3 regions of the Massilia sp. DWR3-1-1 genome follow, and region 2 is predicted to be linked to each of the others. Evidence: predicted binding sites of a transcription regulator. Region 2 holds the regulator's gene; each other region holds the start of a gene.
What was found. The regulator sigma-54, encoded in region 2, starts transcription at its own class of promoters, with help from an activator protein. The targets are predictions, from matches to a motif close to TGGCANGNAANCTGCTTT.

Region 1 (9,838 bases), on a different contig from region 2:
CAGCAGTTGGCCAATTTCATCGGTGCGATCGGTTTTGATGGGAAACGTCATGTCGCCGCCCGCCATGGTCTGGCAGGCCAGCCGGGCCTGCTGCAAGGGCGCCAGCACCGACTGCTGGATCGACAGCCAGTAGTGTGTCAGGCACAGCAGCGCGGCCGCGGCCAGGCCGGCCTGCCACCACGGCGCCCCAGCCTGGCCCGCGCCCACGTGCGGCAACAGCGCCGCCGCCACCACCAGCAGCATGGCGCTGCCCAGGCTCAGCGCGGTGCGTCTTGCCAGCGACAGATTCGGCCGGTCCGCGAACCGCCCCCAGCCCCGCGTGCGCACAATGTGGCCCTGCCGGATCGCCAGCTTGTCCGGATTGCCGGCCCGTAGCCGCCGATACAGGGCGTCGGCCGCCTCCACGGCGCTGCGCTCGGGCCGCGTGCGCACGGACATGTAGCCGGCAATCTTGCCACCCTCCATCACCGGAATCACGTTCGCGCTGACCCAGTAGAAATCGCCGTTCTTGCGCCGATTTTTCACCAGCCCCGTCCATGCCTTGCCTTGCCGCACGGTGTGCCACAGATCGGCAAACGCTTCGGCCGGCATGTCGGGATGGCGCAGGATGTTTTGTGGCGCACCGAGCAACTCGGCCGCCGTGTAGCCACTGGCCTGGACGAAATAGGGATTGGCATAGGTGATATTGCCGTCCAGGTCGGTCGTGGAGACGATCGTTTCCGTCTCGCCCAGCGCGTATTCAATGTCAGTGACGGGGAGATTGCTTCTCATGTTCTATGCTCGCTCTATAAAATCTGCCGAAGCTGGCGCACTGCGCATGCGCGGTCAGCGCGGCCATCCCGTCGTGGTCGGGCAAGGCGCCGGGCGTGCTGGGGCCCGGGCGTTGATGCGGGGGAATTGTGTCCGAGCGGAGAGTGTAAGAGATATTGGCGTGGGGCAACTTTGATGTACATCAAAATCCACGCCAGGTCGTGTAACATTTTTCAGGAGCGCATCTTGCAAATGCCTGTCACAAATGACAACGCCCGGCGAACCGGGCGTGGGGGAGGTGCTGCGGCGCCGTCAGCGCCGCCCATCGACGATGGTCAGACCAGCTTGCGGCGGCGCGCCGCCAGCATGCCCAGCAGGCCCAGGCCCAGCAAGGCCATGCTGCCTGGCTCGGGGACGACGCTGGTGATGCCTTCGATCACGTCGTTCTGGCAGGTTTCACCCCAGTGCATGGCGAAGGAAGTCCAGTTCATCATCTCGGTGCCGGTGATGTCCATCGAGAACGTCACCAGGCCATTGGCCACGTTCAGTTTGCCATCTTTGTTCGTGTCGGCGACCGTGCCCGAGCTGGTATTGACGGTGTCGGCCTGGCCGGTACGATAAATCAGACCCGACAGGTTCTGATTCTGGCCGGCCATCACCGTGTTCGAACTGTTGATGTTGGCGCCGTTGACGCCGGCGGCGATCGAGGTGGGGGTGTTGAGCTTGTACAGCGACACGACGGCATTGGAGATCGCGCCCGCCGTGAAGCGTGCCGTATCGATGCCGAGCGCGTATTTCCACACCGTGCCGGTGGTGGCCAGGCTGTCAGTGGCGTACTTGGTGGACGCGCCGCCGACGGGATTCCACACGTCCGACAGGAACAGGTCGCCGTAACCGATGGTGATCTTCTGGCTCAGGTTGGTGCCATAGGAGATGGTCTCCGTGGTGAACACGGTGTTGATCGCAATGACCAGCGAATTGCCGACCCGGGTGATGCTGGCGCCCGTGATGTCGTATTTGCTGGTGCCGATGTAGTCGCCAGTGCCGGTGGCGCCGTAGTAATTGTCTTGTATGGTGCCAGCGTGCGCAGTGTTGATTGCCAGGGTAGCAAACGCTGCAATGGCCAAACTTTCTAATTTAGTCATTTCGGAATCCCGTTATTGATTGTTATGGTCTTTATAGCATGAATCATGCCATGGATAAACAAATCTTTGTAATCAGGATCTTACGTCAAAACTGCCAACGGCGAATCGCTCGACTGTAAAAAATCTCGACAAGACACCACATAGTTGGTGTTCTAACTATGGCGGCGTCGCCCAGATACTTATTGCAGAGCAACTTTTAATGTGCCACCATGCTGACAAATTCGTTGTTTGAGGTCTACTCGCAAAAGGATGGTCATGTTGTATTTGAGTCACAGTGATTTTCGCCCCGCGCTGCTGGGCGCCGCGCTCGCCGGCGCCTTTCTGCTGGGCGGTTGCGCGCCCGCTTCCCACGATGAGGTGCGCGCCAAGGCGCTGGCCTACCAGAAAAAGGGTGATTTGAATGCGGCCGTGATCGTCCTGAAAACCTCGCTCGAGAGCGCGCCGAAAGATGGCGAGTTTCGCCTGTTGCTCGCCCGCGTCTACCTGGACCAGGGCGATCCCGTGAGCGCCGAGAAAGAGATCCGCCTGGCGATGGCGGCCAACGTGGCCATCGGCCAGACCTCGCCCGTGCTGGGCCGGGCCCTGAATCTGCAGGGACAGTTTCAGAAGGCGCTCGATGAAACCCAGCGCGACGTCGGTTCGAAGGATCCGGAATTATTGTGCCTGCGGGGCGATGCTTACCTGGCGCTGAGCCGGCCGGAAGATGCCCGCCAGTTGTACCAGTTTGCCCTCGAAACCAAACCCAACTATGTAAACGCGCTCATCGGGCTGGGCCGGCTGGCCTTCCTGAACCGCGATCTGGTGGCGGCCAACCGGTATTCGATCGATGCCATCGCCTCGCAGGCGAACAGCACGGACGCGCAGATGTTCCGCGGCGACCTGTTGCGTGCGGAGAATAAAACCGCCGAAGCGCTGGCCGCCTACGACAAGGCGCTGGCGATCAATCCGTTTCACCGCACCGCCAACGTGGAAAAAGCCTACCTCGACATCGGCGTGGGCGATTACCCGGCGGCCACCAGGGAGCTGGTGGCTGCGCGCAAGATTGCACCGGGCAGTTTGCTGGTGGCCTACAGCCAGGCCCTGCTCGATTTTTCGATGGGCAAGAACGTCGAAGCGCAGGACCAGATTCGCACCGTATTGCGGGTGGCGCCGGAACACATGCCCAGCTTGCTGCTGGCAGGCGCCGCGGCGCTCAACCTGGGGTCCTTGCACCAGGCCGAGCACCACCTGCGCCACTACCTGGAAAAGCACCCGGACAACGTCTACGCCCGCAAGATGCTGGCGCAGTCGCTGCTCAAGCGGGGCGATTCGCCCGCGGCGCTGGCCGTGCTCGAGCCGGCCCTGCAAAACGGTCCCAAGGATGTGCAGTTGCTGGCGCTGGCGGGCGAATCGTATATGCAGGCGGCCAATTACGACCAGGCGGGCCAGTATTTTGAACGGGCCAGCGCACTCGATCCGAAGGCCGCCTCGCTGCGCATGTCACTGGCGATGAGCCGGCTGGGCAAGGGCAATGCCACCCAGGCCATCGACGACTTGCAGATGGCAACCCAACTCGACAGCAAGTCGCCGAAAGCGGGCATCGCGCTGATCCGCACAGAAATGAATTTGGGTAATTATCCAGCCGCGCTGAAGGCGGCCGTGGCGCTGGAACAGCAGCAGAGCGCCAATCCGACGGTGCTCGACCTGAAGGGCCTGACGTATATCGGCCTGAACGACCTGGTGCAGGCGCGCGCCGCCTTTGAAAGCGCCCTCAAGGCGCAGGCCAATTTCTTCCCGGCCGTGGCCAACCTGGTGCAACTCGATATCCGCGCCGGCAAGACCGAGGCGGCCAGCGCGCGCCTGAAAGCGTTCCTGGCCGCCAATCCGAACAACGTCGACGCCATGACGGCGCTGGCCAATATGGCCGTCGAGGCCGACCGCCAGCAGGAGGCGACCGACTGGCTGCTCAAGGCGGTGGCGGTGGACCCGACGGCGACGACGCCGTCGGTCAACCTGATTTCCCAGTACCTCAAGCTCAAGCAGACCCAGAAGGCGCTCGACGTCGCCCTGCAATTAAAAGTGTCGCATGCGGACGATCCGGACCTGCTCGACCTGATGGGCAAGGCGCAATTGGCCAATGGCGACCTCGATGGCGCGACCGATTCCTACCGCAAGCTGACGGTGGCGCTGCCGCGCTCGGCGCAGGCGCAAATGCAGCTGGGCGCCTTGCTGATGGTGACGAAGAAGGACAGCGCTGCCGAAGAGGTGTTCAAGTCGGCGCTGTCGATCCAGCCGGACTTCCCGGCCGCCCAACTGGCCCTGATCGAGCTGTACGTGCGCAAGGGCTGGCATGGCCTGGCGCTGCAACAGGCCACGCGCATCATCCGCGCCCACCCCGAGTCGGCTGCCGGCTACCAGCTCAGCGCCGATGTGCTGCAGGCCGATGGCAAGCTGGCCGAGGCAATGCCCATGTTCGAAAAAGCGCTGGCCATCGCCAGGCACAGCGAAGCGCTGGTCAAGCTGGCCAGTGCCTTGCGCGCCGGCGGCAAGAACGAGGAGGCGGCGCGCCGCGTGAGCGCCTGGCTGCAGCAGCATCCGAAGGACATGCGGGTGGAAATGTACCGTGCCGAGTGCGCCCTGAACGACAAGCAGTATGCGGCGGCGGCGGCGCAGTACGAATCGATCGTGGCGCATTATCCGAAAAACCTGGTGGTGCTCAATAACCTGGCGATGAGCTATCACCTGGGCGGCGACAAGCGCGCCGTGGCCACCGCCGACCAGGCCTACACGATGGCGGGCGAGCAGCCGATGGTGATGGATACGCTGGGCTGGATCCTGGTCCAGCAGGGCAACGTGGCGCGCGGACTGCCGCTGTTGCTGCGCGCCAGCGTGCTGGCGCCGCAGGCGCACGACATCCGCCTGCACGTGGCCCAGGGACTGATCAAGTCGGGCGACCGGCCGGCCGCGCGCAAGGAACTCGAAGCCATCACCGGCCCCGACATCCGCTTCGCCCAGGTGGACGAAGCGCGCGCCTTGCTGGCGCAATTGCGCCAGTAAGCGTCGCCCCGGTACGTCCCCGGCTCAGGCGGCCGGGATCACTTCCAGCACGATCTTGCCCACGTGCGAGCTCGATTCCATCAGCGCATGCGCCTGGGCCGCCTGGGCCAGCGGGAAGCTCTGGAAAATCACCGGCTTGATGGTGCCGGCCTCGAGCAGGGGCCAGACGTGTTGGCGCAGCTTGGCGGCAATGGCCGCCTTGAACGCCAGCGGGCGCGGGCGCAGGGTCGAGCCCGTCAGGGTCAGGCGGCGCATCAGGATCTGGCCCAGCGGCACGGTGGCCTTGGCGCCGCCCAGCAGGGCGATGAACACCAGTCGGCCGTCGTCGGCCAGGCAGGCGATTTCACGGGGCACGTAGTCGCCGCCGACCATGTCGAGAATCACGTCGACGCCCTTGCCGTCGGTGGCCGCCTTGACAACTTCGACAAAATCTTCCGTCTTGTAGTTGATGGCCCGGTCGGCGCCCAGCGCTTCGCAGGCGCGACATTTTTCGTCCGAGCCGGCGGTGGCGAACACGGTGTGGCCCAGCGCCTTGGCGAGCTGGATGGCGGTGACGCCGATGCCCGACGAGCCGCCCTGGACCAGGAAGGTTTCGCCGCTCTGCAGGGCGGCGCGGTCGTACACATTGCTCCAGACGGTAAAAAACGTTTCCGGCAGCGAGGCCGCTTGCAGCATGCTCATGCCCGCGGGCACGGGCAGGCACAGGGGCAGGTCGGCGATGCAATACTCGGCATACCCGCCTCCCTGCACCAGCGCGCACACCATCTCGCCCGCGGCGAACGGGCTGCCGGCGAGGTCGCCGCTGACGATTTCTCCCGCAATTTCCAGTCCCGGCAGGTCGGACGCGCCCTTGGGCACGGGATAGTTGCCGGTGCGCTGGAGCACATCGGGGCGGTTGATGCCGGCCGCGTGCACCTTGATGAGCACCTGGCCGGGGCCGGGCACGGGCGTGGGGCGCTCGCACAGTTGCAGCACGTCGGGTGGGCCAGGATGGGTGATTTCAATTGCGCGCATGGTCAGCTCCAGGGTTCGATAGGTGACAAGCATACAAGCCCCCGGCAAAACGTGGGCTGGCAGATGCTGAAATTGCGGCAAAAGGGGGCATTTTCCTTGTCAGGCATGCCAGCAACTTGGGCTTCTGGCTATTCTTGACCGTGGTCAATGAGCCCGCGAGGGGGGCGTCGATATGATGCCCCTACGCCGCCGAATCATCGATAAAAACAGACAGACGGGGACAACTGAGCTGACCACAATCTGGCGGCTTTGTCGGGCATAATCGAAAACAGAGACATTTATCGGAGTGGTGCCATGAGCAAAGCATTGGACGGCGTACGTATTCTCGATTTTACCCATGTGCAGTCGGGCCCGACCTGCACGCAGCTGCTGGCGTGGTTCGGCGCCGACGTGATCAAGGTGGAGCGGGCCGGCGAGGGCGATGCCACGCGCGGCCAGTTGCGCGACATTCCCGGCGTCGACAGCCTGTATTTCACGATGTTGAATCACAACAAGCGCTCGATCACACTCGACACCAAGAAGCCGCTGGGCAAGGAAGTGCTGGAGACCCTGATCAAGGATTGCGATGTGCTGGTGGAAAATTTCGCCCCCGGCGCGCTCGACCGCATGGGCTTTAGCTGGGAACGCATCCAGGAACTCAATCCGAAAATGATCGTGGCGTCCGTCAAGGGTTTCGGCCCCGGTCCCTACGAGCACTGCAAGGTCTATGAAAACGTCGCCCAGTGCGCCGGCGGCTCGGCCGCCACCACCGGCTTCGACGACGGCCCGCCGATGGTGACCGGCGCCCAGATCGGCGACAGCGGCAGCGGCCTGCACCTGGCGCTGGGCATCGTCACCGCCCTGTACCAGCGCACCCACACGGGGCGCGGCCAAAAAGTGCTGACCTCGATGCAGGACGCGGTGCTCAACCTGTGCCGGGTCAAATTGCGCGACCAGCAGCGGCTCGAGCGCACCGGCGTGATGGAAGAGTATCCCCAGTATCCGAACGGGCAGTTCGGCGACTCCGTGCCGCGCGCCGGCAATGCCTCGGGCGGCGGCCAGCCCGGCTGGATTTTAAAGTGCAAGGGCTGGGAACTCGACCCCAACGCCTACATCTACTTTGTCGCGCAGGCGCCGGCCTGGGCCGCGATCTGCCGCGTGATCGGCAAGGAGGAATGGATTTCCCATCCCGACTACGCCACCCCGCGCGCGCGCCTGCCCCGCCTGATGGAAATTTTCGCCACGGTCGAAGAGTGGACCAAGACCATGACCAAGTTCGAGGCGATGGACGCCATGAACCAGTTCGACATTCCGTGCGGTCCCATCCTGTCGATGAAGGAAATCGCCGAAGAGCCGTCGCTGCGCAAGACCGGCACCATCGTCGAGGTGGACCACCCGGAACGGGGCAAATACCTCACGGTGGGCAACCCGATCAAGCTGTCGGACAGCCCCACCGACGTCGAGCGCTCGCCGCTGCTGGGCGAGCACACGGAACAGGTGCTGTCGCAACTCGGTTACAGCAGCGAGGAAATCGCCCACCTGCGCAGCGAACGCGTGATTTGAAGAAGCACTGACCCGGTTTGTTGCTCGACGTACAGTAAGAAAATGCCGTCCCCGTAAGTGAAAAAGAGTAAGGTAAACAAGTACTTGGTGGTGAAAACGTAGTAGGTAGACTAGTGATGCCGGGCACGCCGACAAGGTGGCCCGGTGTCGTAAATTGAGGCGACGCCAATGAGCCAAGCCCATTGAGGCCTGACACAGGCCCTGACACAGGAAACAGTATGAGCCAAATTATTACCCCCATCAAAGTGGAGGGAGCATCGCGCCTGCGCAAGCGCGAAGCCCCCAAGGGTCGCCGGGTCGATCCGGCCGCGCTCGCGGAAGTCCAGGCGCTGCTGGGGTCCAGTTCGCGCGCGGCCGACATGCTCATCGAGCACTTGCACAAGATCCAGGATGCCTACAACAGCCTGTCGGCGCGCCACCTGGCGGCGCTGGCGGCCGAGATGAAGCTGGCCCAGACCGAGGTCTACGAAGTGGCCTCGTTTTATCACCACTTCGACATCGTCAAGGAAGGCGGCGACGCCCCGGCCGCGCTGACGGTGCGGGTGTGCGACGGCCTGTCGTGCGAGATGGCGGGCGCGAAGGATTTGCTGGCCCGGTTGCCGGCCATCCTGGGCCAGGACGTGCGCGTCATCGCCGCGCCCTGCATCGGCCGCTGCGAGCAGGCGCCGGCGGCGGTGGTGGGACAACATCCCGTGCCGCACGCGAGCGTTGAAGCGATCGTCGCCGCCGTCGACAACAAGCAGACGCGCCACGCGCCGGCGCCGTACATCGATTACGCCGCCTACCGCGCCGACGGCGGCTACGCGCTGCTGAACGAATGCATCAGCGGCACGCGCGATGTCGAATCGGTCATCAAGATCATGGAAGACTCGGGCCTGCGCGGCCTGGGCGGAGCCGGCTTTCCGGCCGGGCGCAAGTGGCGCATCGTCGGCAAGGAAGCGGGCCCGCGCCTGATGGCCATCAATATCGACGAAGGCGAGCCGGGCACCTTCAAGGACCGCACCTATCTCGAGCGCGATCCGCACCGCTTCATCGAAGGCGCGCTGATCGCCGCCTGGGCGGTTGGCATCGAAACGATTTATATCTATTTGCGCGACGAGTACCACGGCTGCCGCGCCCTGCTGGAAAACGAGCTCGACAAGCTGCGGCTCGATCCGCCGATCGGCAATATGCCCGAGCTGATCCTGCGCCGCGGCGCCGGCGCCTACATCTGCGGCGAAGAGTCGGCCATGATCGAATCGATCGAAGGCAAGCGCGGCATGCCGCGCCTGCGTCCGCCCTACGTGGCGCAGGTGGGTCTGTTCGGCCGCCCCACGCTCGAGCACAATTTCGAAACCCTGCACTGGGTGCGCGACATCCTCGTCCAGGGCGGCGCCTGGTTCGCCGGCCATGGCCGCAATGGCCGCAAGGGCCTGCGCTCGTTCTCGGTGTCGGGCCGGGTCAAGGCGCCGGGCGTGAAGCTGGCGCCGGCCGGCATCACCATCCGTGAACTGATCGAGGAATACTGCGGCGGCATGGCCGATGGCCAGAGCCTGTACGCCTACCTGCCGGGCGGCGCCTCGGGCGGCATTTTGCCCGCCTCGCTGGGCGATATTCCGCTCGACTTCGACACCTTGCAACCGTACGGCTGCTTCATCGGTTCGGCCTCCGTCATCGTGCTGTCGAACCTCGACAGCGCCACCGCGGCGGCGCGCAACATGATGGCGTTTTTCAAGCACGAGTCGTGCGGCCAGTGCACGCCGTGCCGGGTCGGCACCGCCAAGACGCTGGGCCTGATCGAAAAGCCCGTCTGGGACCTGCCGATGCTGGCCGACCTGTCGCAGGTCATGCGCGACGCCTCGATCTGCGGCCTGGGCCAGGCTGCGCCCAATCCGGTCGACTGCGTCATCAAATATTTTCCGCACGAGTTGGGAACAGCAGGGAGCACCACGCCATGAACGCCATCACCCGCAATGAATTGAGCCGGATCGACGTCCCCACCGTGACGTTCGAATTGAATGGCCGCAGCGTCACCGCGCGCGCCAGCGACACCCTGATCGAGATCGCCGACCGCGAAGGCGTCGAGATCCCCCGCCTGTGTTACAAGCCGGGCCTGGACGCGGTCGGCAACTGCCGCTCGTGCATGGTCGAGATCAACGGCGAACGGGTGCTGGCGCCCTCGTGCTGCCGCTTCCCCACCGAAGGCATGAAGGTCGACAGCCAGAGCGAGCGCGCCGTCGCCGCGCAAAAAATGGTGCTCGAGCTGCTGCTGTCGGACATGCCGGAGACGGCCTACACGCGCGACAATGAAGTCGACCAGTGGGCCGCCAAGCTCGAGGTGGGCCGGCCCCGCTTCGAAGCGCGCGCGCGCA
Region 2 (9,838 bases):
TGTCGTGGCTGAACATGCGCGGCAAGCCGCAGGTGGCCATCGCCACCATCACGGCGCCCGCCGACAGCCCCAACATCATCGAATCGAAATCGTTCAAGCTGTACCTGAACTCGTTTAACCAGACCCGACTGGCCAACCAAGAGGCCCTGCTGGCGCTGCTGCGGGAAGACCTGGCGGGCGGCTTCGGCGCGCCCGTGCAGGTGAGCCTGGTGTTGCCGGACCAGTTCGACCAGCTCCGGATGGGCGAACTCGACGGCCTGCTGCTCGACCGCCTCGACCTGGAAATCGACAGCTATGCACCGGCGCCGCACGTGCTCACGGCCCGCTTCGACGGCGCCCCCGTGGAAGAAAAGCTGCTGTCGCACCTGCTCAAATCGAATTGCCTGGTCACGGGGCAGCCCGATTGGGCCAGCGTACAAATTCATTATGTGGGCCCCCAGATCGACCAGGAAAGTCTACTGCGCTATCTGATAGGTTTCCGCGAGCACAACGAATTCCACGAACAATGTGTCGAACGCATCTTTGTCGATATCCTGCGCGCCTGCAAACCGCAAAAACTGGCCGTGTATGCCCGTTATACCCGGCGCGGGGGGCTTGATATCAACCCATGGCGTACCAACTTTACCAGTGGGCGCCCACCGAATTTGCGTAACGCGCGGCAATAAAAGGGCAAAATTGGCTGTTTTTTGATCGCGCGCAAGCGCAGTTTGCTGCGCCGTTGACCTTGACCGCAGGCGGGCCTAGTCTCAACCTTCACGCCGACCGTTGTTGTATCGTTGCACTGTGATAAATGCCATGCGGGGGCCCGCAAACAGGCCTATAATTCCGGCTCGCAAGTCACTGTGCCCAGAGCACGATTTCTAGTGTCATGACCAATCTTAGCAAAATCTTATCCCTTGAGAATGTCCAGCTTGATCTCGAAGTGTCCAGCAAAAAGCGGGCATTCGAACAGGCGGGCCTGATTTTCGAGAACAATTGCGGCATCGCCCGCTCGACCGTCTCCGACAACCTGTTCGCCCGCGAACGGCTGGGATCCACGGGCCTCGGTCATGGTGTTGCCGTGCCGCACGGCCGTATCAAGGGCAGCAAGAGCCTCAAGTCGCCGCTGGCCGCCTTCGTGCGCCTGCTCGAACCGATTCCGTTCGAGTCGCCCGATGGCCAGCCTGTCAATTTGCTGTTCTTCCTGCTCATTCCCGACCACGTTACCCAGCAGCACCTGGAAATTCTGTCGGAAATCGCCGAAATATTCTCCGATGACGCCATCCGCACGGCCTTGTCGACGGAAAACGACCCCCGCGCCGTCCATTCCCGCATTATCAATTGGCAACCGAGCCTGCAAGCCTTGGGTTAAACTTCTTTCGTGCCGGCCGCCCTGCCTCCCTACACTGCCGGTCTTGACTGAATGAAGACCTTCCATGCTGCAATCCCCGCTGACCATTCAACGGCTGTACGACGACAACCGCGAAAGCCTGCAACTGGGCTGGTTCGCCGGCTTTCCCGGCGGCGAGCGCCTCATTTCCGGTGACGTCGCCTCGGCCGCCGACCAGGTCGGCCACCTGAACCTGATCCACCCGGGCCGCATCCAGGTCTTCGGCCACCAGGAACTGACCTATTACCACCGCCTCAAATCGAATTCGCGCAGCCACGTCATCGGCGAACTGATCGCCGGCGGCCCGCCCGCCCTGATCATCGCCCAGGGGCTCGACACCCCGCCCGACATCCTCGCCATCTGCGACGAGCAGAACATTCCCCTGTTTTCCACCCCGCTGCCGGCGGCCCAGGTGATCGATTACCTGCGCGTGTACCTGTCGAAAAAGCTGGCGCAACGGATCATCATGCACGGCGTGTTCATGGACGTGCTGGGCGTGGGCGTGCTCATCACGGGTGACTCCGGGCTGGGTAAAAGCGAACTGGGGCTCGAACTCATTTCGCGCAGCCATGGCCTGGTGGCCGACGACGCCGTCGAGTTTTCCCGCATCGCGCCCAACATGATCGAGGGCCGCTGCCCGCCCCTGCTGCAAAACCTGCTGGAAGTGCGGGGCCTGGGCCTGCTCGACATCAAGGCCATTTTTGGCGAAACGGCGGTGCGCCGCAAGATGCGCCTGAAACTGATCGTGCACCTGGTGCGCCGCAGCGCGCTGGAAGAGGAAGCCGAGCGCCTGCCCTTCCTGTTCCCCACCGAAGACGTGCTCGGCTTGCCGGTGCGCAAGGTGGTCATTCCCGTGGCGGCCGGCCGCAACATCGCCGTGCTGCTCGAAGCGGCCGTGCGCAACACGATCTTGCAATTGCGTGGCATCGACACCTTGCAGGAATTCATGGAACGCCAGCGCCAGGCGATGAGCGGCGACTGATGGACCTGCTGCCCATGCGACTGGCGCCGGGCGCCGACCTGCGGCGCGCGCTCGAGGCGGCCGGCGCGGGCGGCGCCTTCGTCGTCTCGGCCATGGGCAGCTTGCGCGATGTGCAATTGCGCTTCGCGGGCGCGGCCCAGCCGACCTTGCTGCCGGGCGACTTCGAAATCGTCTCGATGGCGGGCGCCATCACCGCCGAGGGCGCCCATTTGCACATGGCGGAGGCGGACGCGGCTGGCGCCGTGTTTGGCGGCCACGTCGTGTATGGCAACCTGGTGCGCACCACGGCGGAAGTGCTGCTCGCGCCCACCCCGGGCTGGCACTTGGCGCGCCAGTTCGATCCCGCCACCGGCTATGCCGAACTGGTGGTGCGCGCCGCCGACCCGGGCGCCTGAGCAAGCGCACTGAGCATTAAATCGGGGCCTGGCTGCGACTTCGGCCCCGCATGCGGTATCATCGCCCCATGCGCATTGTTCTCATTTCAGGTATTTCAGGCTCCGGTAAATCGGTCGCCCTCAACGTTCTCGAAGACGCCGGCTATTATTGCGTCGACAATCTGCCGCCCGCCTTGCTGGCGCCGCTGGTCGATACCCTGCTGGCCGAAGGCGTGCCCAGCGTGGCCGTCGCCGTCGACGCGCGCAGCTCCGAGTCGCTGGTCGAATTGCCCGTCAATGTGGCCGAACTGAAGGCCCAGGGGCACGACGTCAAGGTCATGTTCCTCACCTCGAATACCCATTCGCTGGTGGCGCGGTTTTCGGAAACGCGGCGCAGCCATCCGCTGTCGCACCAGTTGCGCCCCCAGGAAAATCCGGCGTCGCGGCGCACCCTGATCGAATGCATCACCGAAGAGCGCGAGCGCCTGTCCGCCATCGAACAACTGGGACTGGTCATCGACACCTCGGACTTGTCGGCCAATAAACTGCGCGCCTGGATCAAGGAGCTGGTGGCCCTCGAACGGGCGCCGCTGACGCTGTTTTTCGAGTCCTTCGCCTTCAAGCTGGGCGTGCCGCTCGACGCCGACTTCGTGTTCGACGTGCGCGCCCTGCCGAACCCGTATTACGACATTACCCTGCGTCCCTTGACAGGCATGGACGCCCCCGTGATCGCCTTTCTCGATGCCCAGCCGGCCGCCAGCGAGCTGTTGGAAGACATCCGCGCGTTCATCGAAAAATGGCTGCCCTCGTTCAAGACGGACAACCGCAGCTACCTGACGGTGGCGCTGGGCTGCACGGGTGGCCAGCACCGCTCGGTGTACATGGCCGAGCGCCTGGCGGCGTATTTCGGCCCCACCGAACGGGTGGTGCTGCGCCACCGCGAGCAGGCGTAGCGCAGGCCCGGTGATTTAGACGCCCAGATCGCGCAAGGGATGGGCGCGCGCCGGCCACGGCGAGGCGAAAAACTGCGCGACCATGGCATCGCTGACGGCGTCGAGGGTGGGCGGATTCCAGCGGGGCGCATTGTCCTTGTCGATCACCAGCGCGCGGATGCCCTCGAGCACTTCGCCATGCTCGAAATTACGCCGCACCAGGATGCGCTCCATGCGCAGGCAGTCGGCGAGGTCCAGTGTGGCTCCCCGATTTAACAATTCCAGCGTCACTTTCAGCAGCAGCGGCGAGCGCTTGCGCATGGCGGCCAGGGCTTTTTGCATGGGCTCACTGTCATCCTTCTCCAGCGAGGCCATGATCGCTTCGATCGTGGGCAAGCTGAAATGGCGGTCGATGGCGGCGCGCTGGTCTGCCAGCGGGGCGACGCCGGCGGTGCTGCGCAGCGGCGCGGCGAAGGCGGCGACGGCCTCGCGCAATTGCGCGCCCGGCGTGCGCTCAATCAGTTCGAGCAGCGCCGGCATGGTGGCCTGGGTGACGAAGGTGTCGGCCAGGCCGCAATACAAGGCGTCGGCGGCGCGCACCGTCAAGCCCGTCAAAGCCAGGTAGTAGCCCAGTCTGCCGGGCGCATGGCTGAGAAAATAACTGCCGCCCACGTCGGGAAACAGGCCGATGTTTACTTCAGGCATGGCCAACTTGCTGCCGTCGGTGACCACCCGCAGGCCCCGCTCGCGGTGCGCTTCCGACACGCCCAGGCCACCGCCCATGACGACGCCGTCCATCAGGGCGATATAGGTTTTCGGGTAAAAGTGGATCAGGTGGTTGAGGCGGTATTCCTCGGTAAAAAAATCTTCCAGCGACGCGCTGCCGCCCGTGGTGGGCAAGGTGCCGACATCGTAAAAATACCGGATGTCGCCGCCCGCGCACAAGGCCTTGTCGGTGCTGCTGCGCAGGACCACGGCGTCGATCGCGGCGTCGTCCTGCCAGGCCAGCAGCGCATCGGTGAGCGCGCGGATCATGTCCAGCGAGAGCGAATTGAGGGTGCGCGGGCGGTCCAGCGTGATGATGCCGGTGCGCACAGCGATGCGGGTCTTGACGAAGTCGGTCATGGCGTGGGGACTGGAATAAAACGCCTATTTTAGCAGTCGCCCCGCGCACAAGCGGCCGCCCCAATGACAAGGGCGCCTTGACGGCGCCCTCATCCGAATTGGTCGGCCTTAAGCGGCAGCGGCCGGGAGTTCTTGCTCGGACAGGTGCTTGATGGCCTGGTGGTCGTGGTCCTGGATCTGGGATTTGTATTTCATGACCTGGCGGTCGAGCTTGTCGATGAGACAGTCGACGGCGGCATACAGGTCGTGCGACAGGGCGTTGACGTTGATGGTCTTGCCCGGCAATCGGAGGTTGATTTCGGCTTTCTGCCGTTTTTCTTTTTCAGTCAGATTATCGACGGTGAGAATGACAGCAATGTCGATCACTTGGTCAAAATGGCGCCGCACGCGTTCCAGTTTGCTCTGTACGTAGTCACGGATGGCTGGGGTCACTTCAAGATGATGTCCGCTGATTGTGAGATTCATACACACTCCTTAGATGATGTCGCTTCCTGTTCATGCATGCCGCATAAAGCGGGACGTAGAGGAACACTGAAAAAACGATCTACAGATTCTTGCGGAGAGCGACAGGTGGAATCTTGAGCGCTTCACGGTATTTGGCCACCGTGCGGCGCGCAATGACCATCCCCTGTTCCCCCAGCATATCTGCGATCTTGCTGTCTGAAAGTGGGTTCTTCGGGTCTTCCGCTCCTGTCAATTGCACGATCAGTGCCCGGATCGCTGTCGACGATGCTTCGCCGCCGGCGTCGGTCGCTACGTGGCTGCCAAAGAAATATTTCAACTCAAACATTCCATGCGGGGTCAGCATGTATTTTTGAGTGGTTACCCGAGAGATAGTGCTCTCGTGTAGGCCCAGTGTATCAGCAATTTCACGCAGCACAAGTGGCCGCATGGCAACTGCGCCGTGCGAGAAGAAATTTCTCTGGCGCTCGACGATGGCCTCGGCCACGCGCAAAATTGTGTCGAAGCGCTGGCGCATATTTTTGATCAGCCACTTCGCTTCCTGCAGCTGCGCGCCCATCTGGCTCTCGCCCTTGCCCTGCTTGAGCAGGTTGGCGTACATGCTGTTCACGCGCAGGCGCGGCATGACGTCGTTGTTCAGGCTCACGGTCCAGCCGCCGCGGCCCTTCTTGACGATGACGTCGGGCACCACGTAGTCGGAGGCGCCGGCGCCGAAGCCGGCGCCCGGGTGCGGATTGCACTGGCGGATTACCGCTTGCGCTTCGCGCAGGTCCTCGTCATCGCAGTCGAGGGCTTTTTTGAGTTTGTTAAATTCGCGCTGGGCGAACCAGGTCAGGTGATTGCAGACGATGTCGAGGGCCATGCGGCGCGTCACCAGCGGCACGCCCGCCATGCGCCGGATCTGGATCGCCAGGCACTCGGCGGCGTTGCGCGCGCCCACGCCGGGCGGGTCAAAACTTTGCAGCAGCGACAAGGCGGTTTTCAGCTCGTCCGGATCGATCTCGAGTTCGGCCGGCATGCGCTCGAGGATGTCGTCGAGCGATTCGGTCAGGTAGCCATTGTCGTCGAGCGCGTCGATCATCAGTTCGACCAGCGCGCGGTCGCGCACTTCGAGCATGGCCAGGCGCATCTGCTCACACAGGTGCTCGCGCAGGCTGGTGGCCGTCGCCTCGATCTGCGGGCGCGAATCCTCGTCGTCGGGCGACTTGTTGCGCGACGCTTCGCTCCAGTCCTCGCCGTCGCCGCTGGTGTCCTGGGCGCTCTCGCCGCCCATGTCGACGTTCTCGCCGCTGTCGGCCGCCGGCGCGTCGGCGCTGGGCGGCGCATCCTGGTTCGACACTTCCGGCGCTTCGGCGTTGCCGCTGGCGCCGACGGCGCCATCGGCCAGCAGGCGTACCGAGTTGTCGAGCGGGTCGTCGAGACGCTCGAGCAGGGGATTGTCGGACAGCAGATGCTCGAGCTCCTGGTGCAGTTCGAGCGTCGACAACTGCAGCAGGCGGATCGACTGCTGCAGCTGCGGCGTGAGCGCCAGGTGCTGCGACGTGCGTAGTTGGAGGGACTGTTTCATGGTTCGTCAGTGGCCTACATGCGGAAGTGTTCGCCCAGATAGACCCGCCGCACCGACTCGTCGGCGATGATGTCATCGGGGCGCCCGGAGGCCAGCACGGCGCCCTGATTGATGATGTAAGCGCGGTCGCAGATGCCCAGCGTTTCGCGCACATTGTGGTCGGTAATGAGCACGCCGATGCCACGCTCCTTCAAAAAGCGCACGATGCGCTGGATCTCGATGACGGCGATCGGGTCGACCCCGGCGAACGGTTCGTCGAGCAGCACGAAACGGGGGTTGGTGGCCAGCGCGCGGGCGATTTCCACGCGCCGCCGCTCGCCGCCCGACAGCGACAAGGCCTGGTTCTCGCGCAGCTTGTCGATCTGCAGGTCGGCCAGGAGGCTGTCGAGGCGCTCGTTGATCTGCGCCTTGGTCAGCGCCTTGCCGTCGACTTTTTGCAGTTCGAGCACGGCGCGGATGTTTTCTTCCACAGTCAGCTTGCGAAATACCGACGCTTCCTGCGGCAGGTAGGACAGCCCCAGCATGGCGCGCCGGTGGATCGGCAGGCTCGAGATGTCGACGCCGCTGATGTCGATCGAGCCGGCGTCGGACGCCACCAGGCCGACGATCATGTAGAACGAGGTGGTCTTGCCGGCGCCGTTGGGGCCCAGCAGGCCCACCACTTCGCCGCACTCGACCTGCAGCGAGACGTCGCGCACGACGAGCCGCTTGCCATAGCTTTTTTGCAGGCCGCGCACGATCAGGGTACTGCCGCAGGATTTCGCTTCCATCATGGCTTTTTCGCCGGTGGCACAGGCGTCGACGGCGCCACGGCGGCGGGCGCTGGCGTTGCCGCCGGCTGCTTCGGCTCGATCACCATGCGCACGCGGCCCGAGCCGGCCTTGCTGGTGCCGCTGACGTCGTTCTCGACCGAATAGACTTCCTTGCGGCTGTCGTAGGACAGGTACGGGCCCTGCACTTCCTGGGTCTTGCGCTTGCCTTCGAGGGTGGTGATTTTCGCCTTCGAGAACATCTTGACGATTTCAAGCTTGTTGTCGTACTCGATGCGCTCGGCCTCGCCCTCGTCCCAGACGTCAGCGCCGTCGCGTTTCTGGCGGAACGTGGCCAGGCCGCCCGGGGCGGCATAGAAGGTGGCGTAGACATAGCCCTCCGGGTCGCTCTTGACGACGGCGCGCCCCGCCTTCATCAGCAGGGTGCCCCGCTGCAGCACGACATTGCCGATCAGGGTGCGGGTCTGGGTGACGTCGTTGCCGGTGGCCGAATCGGCGTCGATGACGGTCGGCTTGCTCGAATCGGCCCGTTCGGCGCAGGCCGTGCCGGCAGCGAAGGTGGTGGCGGCGATCAGCGCGCAGAGCAGCAGGCGAATGTTCATGGTCGGTTCTCGGCTTTCAGTTCGGTAAGGGTTCGGCGGCTCGGTGGAGATCATCAGCGCTTCGGCGGATAGACGATGTGGACCCGGTGGTACAGGTCGACCTGGCTGGCGGCGCGGTCGGCCAGCATGCCGACACCGGTGATGACGGTGGCATCCTGCAGCATTTCAACGGCCAGATCGGTGCGTAGCTTGTCTTCGTCGGTGAGGATGGTGAGCGCCTCGGTTTTCAGGCGCAGGCGCGGGCCGTGCGGCGAGCCGGGACGCAGGACCACGACGTCGCCCTGCATGTCGACGATGTTCCTGACCTGGTCGATGCGGCCGGTGGCGCTCGTCATGGTCATCGGCGGCAGCGGCGGCGACAGGCTTTGCACGACCGGGCGCAGCACGTCGGCGCTGTCGGTGTCGGGATGGTGGGTCAGCTTATCGCCGGCGACGATGTAGCGCGGCTTGCCATCGGCGGTCATCTTGACCACGCTGAAATTCTCGACGATGTAGTCAGGCTCGCTTTTCGACACCTCGCTGCTGGCGAAGTCGCCCCGGTTGATCACCTGGACCAGCCAGAAACTGCCGAGCGCGACCAGCACGGCGGCGCCAATGCTGGCGCCGACCTGCCAGCGGTGCGCCGTGCGTCTGTGCTGGGCGGGCGCCATGTCAGGCGAAATACGGCGCCAGCGCCGCATCGATGGTGTGCTGGGCGCGCATGATCAGGTCGCACACTTCGCGCACCGCGCCGCGCCCGCCGTTGGCGCGGGTGACGTAATGGACGCGGTGCTGCACTTCCGGGTGGCCGCTGGGCACGGCCACGGCAAAGCCCACCTGGCGCAGCAGCGGCAGGTCGATGACGTCGTCGCCGATGTAGCCGCACTGCGCGGCCGACAGGCCCGTCAGCGCCAGCACCTCGGCAAAGGCGATGCGCTTGTCGTGAGTGCCCTGGTAGACGTGGGCGATTTTCAGGTCGGCGGCGCGGCGCACCACCACCGGCGACTTGCGCGCGCTGATGATGGCCACGGCGACGCCGGTTTTCTGCAGCAGCTCGATGCCCAGGCCGTCGAGCACATTGAAGGTCTTGGTCACTTCGCCGTCGGCGCCGTAAGTCAGGCTGCCGTCGGTGAGCACGCCGTCGACGTCGAGAATGAGCAGGCGAACGGCGGCGGCGCGGCGCACGTGATCGAGCATGGTGTCGGTTACAGGGTCGGTCATCAGATTACCTTGGCGCGCGTGAGGTCGTGAATATGCAGGGCGCCAACCAGGCGGTCGTCGGCGTCGACCACCAGCATCTGGTTGATGCGGTGTTGTTCCATGATGGCGACGGCGTCGACGGCGAGCTGCTCGGCGCGCACGCGGCGCGGGTCGGCGTGCATGACGTCGCGGATCATGATTTTCGTGAAATCCTGGACCCGTTCGATCAGGCGGCGCAGGTCGCCGTCGGTGAACACGCCGACCGGGTGGCCGCCGGCGTCGACGATGGCGGTCATGCCCATGCCCTTCTGGGTGATTTCCAGCAGCGCCTGCGACAGGCTGGCGTCCTCGCCCACCGCCGGCACGTCGGCGCCGCTGCGCATGACGTCGCGCACGTGGGTGAGCAGGCGCCGGCCCAGCGCGCCGCCCGGGTGCGAGCGGGCGAAATCTTCTTCGCGAAAGCCGCGCGCGTCGAG
Region 3 (9,838 bases), on a different contig from region 2:
GACGCATTGCAGCTTGCGCCCATCGACCTCGGCCAGGTAGTGGCGGCCGTGGGCGGCGATGATGATGCCACTGAGGGGGGCGCTCACGGGGTGTTGCCGGGCAGGCCGGTCTGGTAGATGGCATCGGCGCGGGCCGCGCAAATAAAGTCGTTGAGCGAGAGGGCGTTGCCGGTGGAGTGGGTGGTAAAACCCAGCTCGCAGGAAGTAAAGGTCATGGTCAGCAGTGGGTGATGGTTTTGTTGTTCGACCATGTCGGAGATGGCGTTGACGAAGTCGAGGCTGGCCTGCCAGTTGGGAAAGCGGTAGCGCCGCCGCAGCATGCCGTCGGCAATCGTCCAGGCCGGTACCTGGTCGAGCAGGGCAACGATGGTCGCCTCGTCGAGGGCGGCGGCGCCGTCGCGGCAGTGGTGTTCGGCCAGCGTCATGGGGTCACCAGGTTCAGTTGGGCAATGCGCACCGAGGCGGGCGGGTGCGAATCGTAGAACGCCGAGTGCAGGGGATCGGGCGTGAGCGTGGAGGCATTGTCTTCGTACATCTTCACCAGTGCCGACACCAGGTCGGCCGCATTGGCATGGGTGGCGGCGAAGGCGTCCGCTTCGAATTCGTGCTTGCGCGAGCTGATCGAGGTCAGCGGCGAAAACACGAACGTAAACACGGGCAGCACCAGCATGAACAGGATCAGCGCCATGGCGTTGCTCGACAGGATGGGATCGACCCCCAGGCCCTGGTAGAACCAGGCCTGGTCTTTCAGGTAGCCTAGCAGGGCCAGCAAGGCCAGCGACAGGGCGAACATGGCGGCGATGCGCTTGACGATGTGTTTCAGTTTGAAGTGGCCCAGCTCGTGCGCCAGCACCGCTTCGATTTCCGGCGGCGCCAGGCGCTCGAGCAGGGTGTCGAAGAAGACGATGCGTTTATTCGCGCCGAAACCGGAAAAATAGGCGTTGCCGTGGGCGCTGCGCTTGGAGCCGTCCATCACGAACAAGCCTTTCGAGGCGAAGCCCACGCGCGTCATCAAGCCTTCGATGCGTTCTTTCAGGCTGGCGTCCTCCAGTGGGCTGAATTTATTGAACAGCGGTGCGATCACGGTGGGGAACAGCACCATCATCAGCAACTGGAAGCCGCTCCAGACGAACCAGGCGTACAGCCACCACAGATCACCGGTCTGGTCCATCAGCGTGAGCACCACCCAGGCCAGCGGCAGGCCGATGGCGGCGCCCAGCAGGCTGCCCTTGAGCAGGTCGGCGAACCACAGCCGCGCCGTCATCTTGTTGAAGCCGAAGCGCTGATCGAGGACGAACTGGCGGTACAGATCGAAGGGCAGGTCGAGCAGGCCGGAGATGACGGCGAACGCCACCAGCAGGGCCAGCTGGCCCGTCATGCCGAAGCCGGCGATGGGCGCGAGCTGGATGGCCAGCCATTGCAAGCCGCCCAGCAAAGTAAAGCCGATCAGCACGACGCTGGAAAACAACAGCGCATACAGGCCGAAACGGGTCTTGGCGACCGTGTAGTCGGCCGCCTTCTGGTGCGCCGCCAGCGGGATGCGGCTGGCAAATTCGGCCGGCACGGCGGCCCGGTGCGCCAGCACGTGGCGAATGTGGCGATTCGACAGCCAGAAGCGCAGGACCAGGGTCAGGATGAAGAAAGCAATAAACAAAACCGAAAACGCGAGTGAATACATTCTGTGCCTGTGAGAAAATGCAGGATTGATTAGGCCAAGAGAGAATTATGTCACAAGCGACTGAAACCACCGCCACCGCCCCGGCCCGTCCGAATGAAATGAACCTGATCTGGGTCGACCTGGAAATGACGGGCCTGGAGCCGGACACGGACCGCATCATCGAGGTGGCGGTCGTCGTCACCGACATGCACTTGAACACCATCGCCGAAGGCCCCGTGTTCGCCATCCACCAGTCCGACGAAACGCTCGACAAGATGGACGCCTGGAACAAGGGCACCCACGGCCGCAGCGGCCTGATCGACCGGGTGCGCGCTTCCACCGTCAGCGAAGCGCAGGCCGAAGCCGAACTGATCGCCTGGCTGCGCCAGTATGTCCCGAACGGCAAGTCGCCCATGTGTGGCAACACCATTTGCCAGGACCGCCGTTTCATGGCGCGCACCATGCCCAAGCTCGAGTCGTTCTTCCACTACCGCAATCTGGATGTGTCGACCCTGAAAGAGCTGTGCCGCCGCTGGAAGCCGGAGCTGGTCAGTGGTTTTAAAAAGCACCAGAAGCACACGGCGCTGGCCGACATCATCGAGTCGATCGAAGAACTCAAGTACTACCGCGAGCACTTCATCAAGCTTTGATCGCCCTTGTGTGGTGTGGCGAACGGTGCGGCGCGCGGGGCGGGAGTAGGCTGGGTTTTTAAACCGACCGGAGACCGTCATGAGCAAAACCACCACCGATGCCCGCGAAAAAATGCAGCGCGAAGCACAGCAGGCCCAGCAGGAAGCCGCCATGAACCAGCAGAAGGCCGAAGCTGAAGAAGTGGCCGGTCGGCACATACAGGATGGCCAGAAAGATCACAAGGGCGCCGACAAGGGCCCGCGCGGTCAGTAACGGGGCAATCAAGGCGGGGTGGCCGGCAGCGCCGCTCACCCCGTCGTTACTCTCAGTGAATTTGCGTAAAATTCACCGGTACGTAGGCGTAGCCTTTCCCCTCTTTGCGCAGGTGGCCCAGGCCGGGAAACGCCAGGTGGGCGCCACCGATCAGGTAGCCGGCGCGCGCGGCGGCGTCAAATGCCTGGTGGCGCTCTGCCAGCGCTTCCTTCGGCGCACTGTCAAAATCGATCGTCACTGCCGGATGCGCCATCTGCACATCGGCCACGTGGACCAGGTCGCCAATCAGCACCAGCTTTTGTCCCTTGCTCTCGACCACGTAGGTGGCGTGGCCCGGGGTGTGGCCCTTGCCCGCGTGCGTGCTGATCCCGGGCACCAGTTCGACATTGCCCTCGAAGGGCTTGAACTTGCCGGCGGCGACGTAGGGATTCAAGGCGGCCATCGCACCCTTGAAATAATCGGCCTTGGCGGGCGCTTTGGCCATGTTGTCGGCACTGAGCCAGTAATCGGCTTCCTGTTTTTGTGCGCGCACGATGGCGTTGGGGAAGGCGCTCTGGCCATTGAGCAGCAAGCCGCCCACGTGGTCGGGGTGCATGTGGGTGATGTAGATTTCGTCGATCTGCTCGGGCGCGTAGCCGGCCGCTTTCAGGTTGGCGGCGAATTTGCCCAGGTTGGGGCCGAACAGGCCGGCCGCGCCCGTGTCGACCAGCACCAGTTTGCTGCCCGTGTTGATCAGGAAGGCGTTGAACGAGGTCTCCAGCGGCGACGCGATGAAATTTTTCTTCAGCGCGGCGCCGATGTCGGCTTTGCTGATCCCTTGCAGCAGGGTGTCGACGGGCAGGGCGGTGCTGCCGTCGTTGATGGCGGTGACTTCGAACTCGCCCAGCATCATGCGGTAAAAAGCGGGGGCGTTGGTCTTGAGCTGCGGCGCGGCGGCAAACGATGTTGCATGGGCCAGCACGGTGGCGGCGGCCAGGCTGGCCAGGGCGAGACGTTTCATGGGCTTCCTCGAGGTGAATGGACGATCAGACAAGATGGTCGATCGTACATCAACGGTGGAAAGCCTGCCGTGCCCCCCCCAATTACGCGGGCGGCCCGCCGAATTGCTGCGCCACCGACTGCAGGGGCGGCGCCGCGGCGCTGGCCTGGTCCAGGTGGGCCGGCAAGGGTACCCGCAGCGGCGGCACCTTGCCGTTGGCGGCGCACAGGACGTTGTCGGTGGTGCCTGGGGCGGCATCCCAGACGGGATCGTCGATGCTTTCGAATACGGCCTTGAGCTGCGCCCCCCAGCTCGAGCGCAGCATCTGGAAATACTGGTTGCGCTCGTCGATGGTGGTGAAGCGGGTGACGGCCAGGCTGTCGGCTTCGTACACCAGCAGGTCGAGCGGCAAGCCCACCGAGATGTTCGAGCGCAGCGTCGAATCCATCGAAATGAGGGCGCACTTGGCCGCTTCGTCCAGCCCCGTCTGCGGGGTGATGACGCGGTCGAGGATGGGCTTGCCATACTTCGACTCGCCGATCTGGAAATACGTGGTCTGGTCGTGCGATTCGATGAAATTGCCGGCCGAGTAGATTTGGAACAGGCGGCAACGCTCGCCCTTGATCTGGCCGCCGAAGATGATGCCGATGTTAAATTCGACGCCGAATTCGGCCAGCGCCTGCGCATCGCGCTTGTGGATCTCGCGCACGGCGTCGCCGACGATGCGGGCAGCCGTCAGCATGCTCGTGGCGTTCCACACACTCACCCCATCGGCGCCCACGTAGGCGGCGACGTGCTCGCGCACCGACTGCGAGATCGACAAATTGCCCGATGTCATGAGGACCATCACCCGCTCGCCCGGATGTTCAAACACGTTCATCTTGCGGAAGGTGCCGACCTGGTCCACGCCGGCGTTGGTGCGGGAATCGGACAGAAAGACCAGTCCGGCGTCGAGGCGCATGCCTGTACAGTACGTCATGATGGCGGCATTTTCTTCGTCAAAACGCCTATTTTACACGGGGACGATCTGCACGTTGACGGCCATGGTCTCTTCGCCGGCCCCGCGCCGGCTGCCCCGCACGGGCGCCGCCGACACGTAGTCGCGCCCGATCGCCAGGCGGCAATAGGCATCCGTCATCAGGCGCGCATGGGTGACATCGATGCTGATCCAGCCTTCAAAGCCGGCATCGTGCACCCAGGCGTCGACCCAGGCATGGCTGGCGGCGTGGCCGCTGCTGCCCGGATCGATATAGCCGGACACATAGCGCGCCGGCACGCCCATGGCGTGGCAACAGGCCAGAAACAGGTGGGCGTGGTCCTGGCACACGCCGGCCCCTTGCAGCAGGGCGTCGTGGGCGGTGGTGTCGACGCTGGTGGCGCCCGTCACGTAGGCGATGCTGGCGCGGATGCGCTCGGCCAGCGCCAGCATGGCGCCCGTGCTGGCGCGCCCCTCGCGCACCTCGGCCAGGCTGGCGCTGGCATACTCGCTGATCTGGCCGGTCGGCATGGTCAGGCGGGTCGGCACGGTAAACACCAGCGGCGAGAGCGGTTCGCTGTTGTGCAGGCGGCCACCGTCAAGCAGGGTGGTGTGCACGATGCCCTCGGCGACGATGGCGACCAGGCGGTGCGGCTCGTTGAGGGTGAGCATGTGCGAGCGGTTGCCGTAGGCGTCCGTGTAGGCGTTGACGGCGCCGGGCGCCTGCAGATTCCAGGTCAGCACGTTTTGCTGCGCTTCCAGGCGGGGCGTGACGTGCAGTTGCTGGATGCTGTAAGCCTGGCTGGCGGCGTAGCGGTAGATGGTTTCGTGGCGGATCGACAGTTTCATGGTCAGCTTCCCAGTGGCACGAGAAAATCGCGGCTGACCAGCCGGCCCAGGACATCGATGTTTTCCAGGAAAGTGGTCAGGCTGTCGTGCAGGCCCGCTTGCAAGATGTCCTCGATGCGGGTGAATTTGAGTTCCGCGTGCAGCTTGCCGGCCAGCCGTTCCGTGTCGGCCGAGACGTCGTTGCGCACGGCGCGCAGGTTTTCCAGCACCTGTTCCATCGAAAACAGCAGCGAGCGGGGCATGTCCGGGTGCAGCATCAGCAATTCGGCCACCCGCTCGCGGGTGATGACGTCGCGGTAGACCTTGCGGTAGATCTCGAAGCCCGACACCGAGCGCAGCAGCGCCGCCCAGTAATAAAAATCGCGCTGCGACGACGCATCGGCGGCGCCGTGGTACTTGACGTCGAGAATGCGGGCGGTGTTGTCGGCCCGTTCCAGGAAGGTGCCCAGGCGAATGAAGTACATCGCTTCGTCCTTGAGCATGGTGCCCAGCGTGACCCCGCGCGAGAGGTGCGAGCGGTACTTGACCCACTCGAAAAAGGCGCTGGGATCGTTCTCCAGGCCGCCCGGCGCCAGTTGCTTGGGCATGTCGAGCCAGGTGGCGTTGGTGGTTTCCCACACCTCGGTGGTGAGCGTGCCGCGCACCGCGCGGGCATTGTCGCGCGCCCCTTTCAGGCAGGCGGCGATGGAGGACGGGTTCGACGGGTCGCGCACCATGAAGTCGAGCACATCGGCCTGGTTGCAGATGCCCTTGCGGTTGGCAAACTCTTCTTCCAGTTCGGAGATGCCCAGCATGGCGCGCCAGCCCGCTTCGCTGTCTTCCTGCGACTGCGGCAGCATCGACGTTTGCACGGCCACGTCGAGCATGCGGGCGGTGTTTTCGGCGCGCTCGGTGTAGCGCGCCATCCAGTACAGGTGATCGGCGGTGCGGCTTAGCATGGTTGCTCCAGAATCCAGGTGTCCTTGGTGCCGCCGCCCTGCGAAGAATTGACCACCAGCGAGCCTTCCTCGAGGGCGACGCGGGTCAGGCCGCCCGGCACCATCGAAATGGTTTTGCCGGACAGGACGAAGGGGCGCAGGTCGATGTGGCGCGGGGCGATGCCGTTTTCGACATAGGTGGGGCAGGCCGACAGCGCCAGCGTGGGCTGGGCGATATAGCCGTCCGGCTTGGCTTTGAGGCGGCGCCGGAAATCGTCGATCTGGGCGCTCGAGGCGGCCGGGCCGATCAGCATGCCGTAACCGCCGGCGCCGTGCACTTCCTTGACCACCAGCTTGTCCAGGTTCGCCAGCGTGTATTCGAGGTCGGCCGGTTTCCTGCACTGGTAGGTGGGGACGTTGTTCAAGATCGGCTCTTCCGACAGATAGAATTTGATCATGTCCGGCACGAAGGGGTAGATCGACTTGTCGTCGGCCACCCCGGTGCCGATGGCGTTGGCCAGCGTGACGCGGCCGGCCCGGTACACCGACAGCAGGCCGGGCACGCCCAGGCTGGAGTCGGAGCGGAACGCCAGCGGATCGAGGTAATCGTCGTCGATGCGGCGGTAGATCACGTCGACCCGTTTCGGCCCGCGGATGGTGCGCATGTAGACGGCGTTGTCGTTGACATACAAATCTTTGCCTTCGACCAGTTCGACCCCCATTTGCTGGGCCAGGAAAGCGTGCTCGAAATAGGCCGAATTGTGGATGCCGGGCGTGAGCACCACCACGGTGGGATCGTTGCCGCCGTTGGGGGCGACCGAGCGCAGGTTGTCGAGCAGCAGGTCCGGATAGTGATCGACCGGCGCGATGCGGTTGCGGGCGAACAGTTCGGGAAACAGCCGCATCATCATCTTGCGGTCTTCCAGCATGTAGGACACGCCCGAGGGCACGCGCAGATTGTCTTCCAGCACATAAAACTCGCCCTCGCCCGCGCGCACGATGTCGACGCCGGCGATGTGGGCGTAAATGTCGGAGGCGACGGCGATGCCCTGCATTTCCGGGCGGTACTGGGCGTTCTGGTAAATCTGCGCGGCCGGAATCAGGCCCGCCTTGATGATGTCCTGGCCGTGATAGATATCATGGACGAACATGTTCAGGGCCTTGACGCGCTGCACCAGGCCCGTTTGCAGGTGCGCCCATTCGTGCGCGGGAATGATGCGAGGAATCGTGTCGAAGGGAATCAGGCGCTCGGTGCCGGCATCGTCGCCGTAGACGGCGAAGGTGATGCCGACCCGGCGGAAGGTCAGATCGGCTTCGGCCCGCTTGCGCTCGATCTGTTCGGGCGTCTGGCGCGCCAGCCACTGGTCGAACTCGCGGTAGTGCTCGCGCACGGCGCGGTCGCCCTGGCCGTCGCCGTGGGCATGCATCTCGTCGAAGATACGTGGTGCAAGGTGCATGAGATCTCCTGGATGGGTAGGGGATGCCGAGTGCGTGCCGCGCTCAGGCAGTAGTTATCAGGCAATATATATCAAGAACCGTGCCAATGGATCCCCCGCGCGTGCGCGTCTTGCAAACAGTTTTCGCACTATTTTGGTGAGCGCCATCCCCGATATGGTGTAATAAGCGACTTTTGGTGGACGGGGATGGGTGATGGCGGAGCAGGCGGGCAAGCAAGTGCGCAACAAAGGACACTCCTGGCTGGGCTTGTTCCTGCCGCGGCCGAACACGGCAAGCCGCACCGAACAGGTGCGTGCCGGCGCCGGCGCGCTGCTGGGCTTGTTGGTGACGGCGCTGCTGACCCCCTTCGTCGTCGGCGCGCTGGTGGCCGACAGCAGCGCCATGGCCTTTCTCATCGCGCCGATGGGGGCCTCGGCCGTGCTGCTGTTCGGGGTGCCCGCCAGCCCGCTGGCGCAGCCGTGGTCCGTGTTCGGTGGCAATGTCGTCTCGGCCATCGTGGGCGTGACGGTGGCGCGCTTGGTGGGCGACCCCGTGCTGGCCGCGCCGCTGGCCGCCGGCGCCGCCATCGTCTGCATGTTCTTGCTGCGCTGCCTGCATCCGCCGGGCGGGGCGGTGGCGCTGACGGCCGTGCTGGCCGGGCCTGCCGTGCATGCGGCCGGCTACCAGTTCGCCTTCGTCCAGGTGGCGCTCAACAGCGCGTTGATGGTGCTGGCGGCGCTGGCCTACAACAATCTGACGGGGCGCCGTTATCCCCATTCGCAGCAGTCGGGCCTGCAGCCGGCGCACGCCACCGGCGACCCGGTCCCCACCAGCCGGGTGGGCTTCGCGCCCGCCGACCTCGACGCCGTGCTGCAACGCTATGGCCAGGTGCTCGACGTCAGCCGCGATGACCTGGAAAACATTATCCTGGCCACCGAGATGCAGGCCTATGAACGGCGCTTCGGCGTCATCACCTGCGGCGCCATCATGTCGAAGGATGCCGTCACGGTGGAATTTGGCAGCACCCTGCTGGAAGCGTGGCAACTGCTGCGCCAGCACCGTCTGCACGCCTTGCCGGTGCTGAACAAGGCGCGGCGGGTGATCGGCGTGGTGGCGCAAAGCGACTTCCTGCGCCACGCCGAGCTCGACCACTACAGCGATTTCGGCGCCCGCCTGCGGCGCTTCCTGCTGCCCTACGATGGCAGCCATTCGGACAAGCCGGAGGTGGTCGGGCAGATCATGACGGCCAGGCCGCTGACGGCGCGCACGGACACGCCCATCGTCGAGCTGGTGCCGCTGATGGCCAATGCCGGCTTGCACCATATTGCCGTGATCGACGGTGAAGACCGCTTCGCCGGCATGGTCAGCCAGTTGGACTTGCTGGCGGCCCTGTACGAGAGCCGCCTGAACGAGCCGGCGCCTCTGGCCAGCGCTTCTTGGCACCTACCGGGATAGGTTCTTACTGATCGCTCGTCGTCGCCGGCGTGGCAAATTTGAGCCACAGGAAGCCGGCCACGCCGGCCGTGAGCGAGGCCACCAGGATGGCGATCTTCGACGCCGTCACCGCCTCGGCCTGGCCGGGGAAGGCCAGGTTGGTGACGAAGATCGACATGGTAAAGCCGATCCCGCCCAGCATGCCAGCGCCCAGCACGTGGCGCCAGGACAGTTCGGCCGGCTTGCTGCACAGGCCGCTGGCGACGGCCGCCATGCTAAAGAGCACGATGCCCAGCGGTTTGCCGAGCACCAGCCCGGCGAAGATGCCCAGGCTGTTTGGCGCGCCCAGCTGGGCGGCCCAGCCGGCGCCCAGGACGATGCCGGTGTTGGCCAGCGCGAAGACTGGCAGGATCAGGAAGGCTGTCGGCAGGTGCAGAACGTGCTCGAGGCGGTGCGATGGCGACTCGCGGTCGTCCTGGCGCGCGGAAAAGGGAATGGCGAACGCCAGCAGCACGCCGGCGATGGTGGCGTGGATGCCCGACTTGAGCATGAGGAACCACATCAGCGCGCCGCCCACCAGGTAGGGCGTGAGCGCCATCACGCGGCCGACACGGTTCAGGCCCAGCAGGACGGCGAACACGGCCAGCGCGCCGGCCAGGTAGGCCAGCGAAAAACTGCTGGTATAG

Region 1: a site for sigma-54 is predicted at 1,929-1,946, ahead of ACP7EY_RS19940 (PEP-CTERM sorting domain-containing protein). Genes of this name have one in related genera too.
Region 3: a site for sigma-54 is predicted at 7,807-7,824, ahead of ACP7EY_RS11325 (circularly permuted type 2 ATP-grasp protein). Genes of this name have one in related genera too.

Annotation. Positions count from the first base shown of each region.
Region 1 covers NZ_JAFCXL010000022.1:25,574-35,411, reverse strand. The annotation lists gene ACP7EY_RS19945 (methyl-accepting chemotaxis protein) at 1-771, opposite strand, end outside; gene ACP7EY_RS19940 (PEP-CTERM sorting domain-containing protein) at 1,086-1,895, opposite strand; gene prsT (XrtA/PEP-CTERM system TPR-repeat protein PrsT) at 2,151-4,931, shown strand; gene ACP7EY_RS19930 (NAD(P)H-quinone oxidoreductase) at 4,956-5,945, opposite strand; gene frc (formyl-CoA transferase) at 6,240-7,487, shown strand; gene ACP7EY_RS19920 (NADH-ubiquinone oxidoreductase-F iron-sulfur binding region domain-containing protein) at 7,706-9,424, shown strand; gene fdhF (formate dehydrogenase subunit alpha) at 9,421-9,838, shown strand, end outside.
Region 2 covers NZ_JAFCXL010000005.1:110,908-120,745, reverse strand. The annotation lists gene queF (NADPH-dependent 7-cyano-7-deazaguanine reductase QueF) at 1-665, shown strand, start outside; gene ACP7EY_RS07105 (PTS sugar transporter subunit IIA) at 869-1,351, shown strand; gene hprK (HPr(Ser) kinase/phosphatase) at 1,416-2,351, shown strand; gene ACP7EY_RS07095 (PPC domain-containing DNA-binding protein) at 2,351-2,746, shown strand; gene rapZ (RNase adapter RapZ) at 2,815-3,678, shown strand; gene ACP7EY_RS07085 (enoyl-CoA hydratase/isomerase family protein) at 3,694-4,782, opposite strand; gene hpf (ribosome hibernation-promoting factor, HPF/YfiA family) at 4,891-5,247, opposite strand; gene ACP7EY_RS07075 (RNA polymerase factor sigma-54) at 5,327-6,811, opposite strand; gene lptB (LPS export ABC transporter ATP-binding protein) at 6,826-7,581, opposite strand; gene lptA (lipopolysaccharide transport periplasmic protein LptA) at 7,581-8,183, opposite strand; gene lptC (LPS export ABC transporter periplasmic protein LptC) at 8,237-8,863, opposite strand; gene ACP7EY_RS07055 (KdsC family phosphatase) at 8,835-9,383, opposite strand; gene ACP7EY_RS07050 (KpsF/GutQ family sugar-phosphate isomerase) at 9,383-9,838, opposite strand, start outside.
Region 3 covers NZ_JAFCXL010000009.1:50,553-60,390, reverse strand. The annotation lists gene rsgA (ribosome small subunit-dependent GTPase A) at 1-87, opposite strand, end outside; gene ACP7EY_RS11365 (4a-hydroxytetrahydrobiopterin dehydratase) at 84-425, opposite strand; gene ACP7EY_RS11360 (M48 family metallopeptidase) at 422-1,678, opposite strand; gene orn (oligoribonuclease) at 1,726-2,307, shown strand; gene ACP7EY_RS11350 (hypothetical protein) at 2,387-2,560, shown strand; gene ACP7EY_RS11345 (MBL fold metallo-hydrolase) at 2,613-3,560, opposite strand; gene ACP7EY_RS11340 (peptidase) at 3,643-4,518, opposite strand; gene ACP7EY_RS11335 (transglutaminase family protein) at 4,552-5,364, opposite strand; gene ACP7EY_RS11330 (alpha-E domain-containing protein) at 5,367-6,302, opposite strand; gene ACP7EY_RS11325 (circularly permuted type 2 ATP-grasp protein) at 6,296-7,708, opposite strand; gene ACP7EY_RS11320 (HPP family protein) at 7,956-9,173, shown strand; gene nhaA (Na+/H+ antiporter NhaA) at 9,178-9,838, opposite strand, start outside.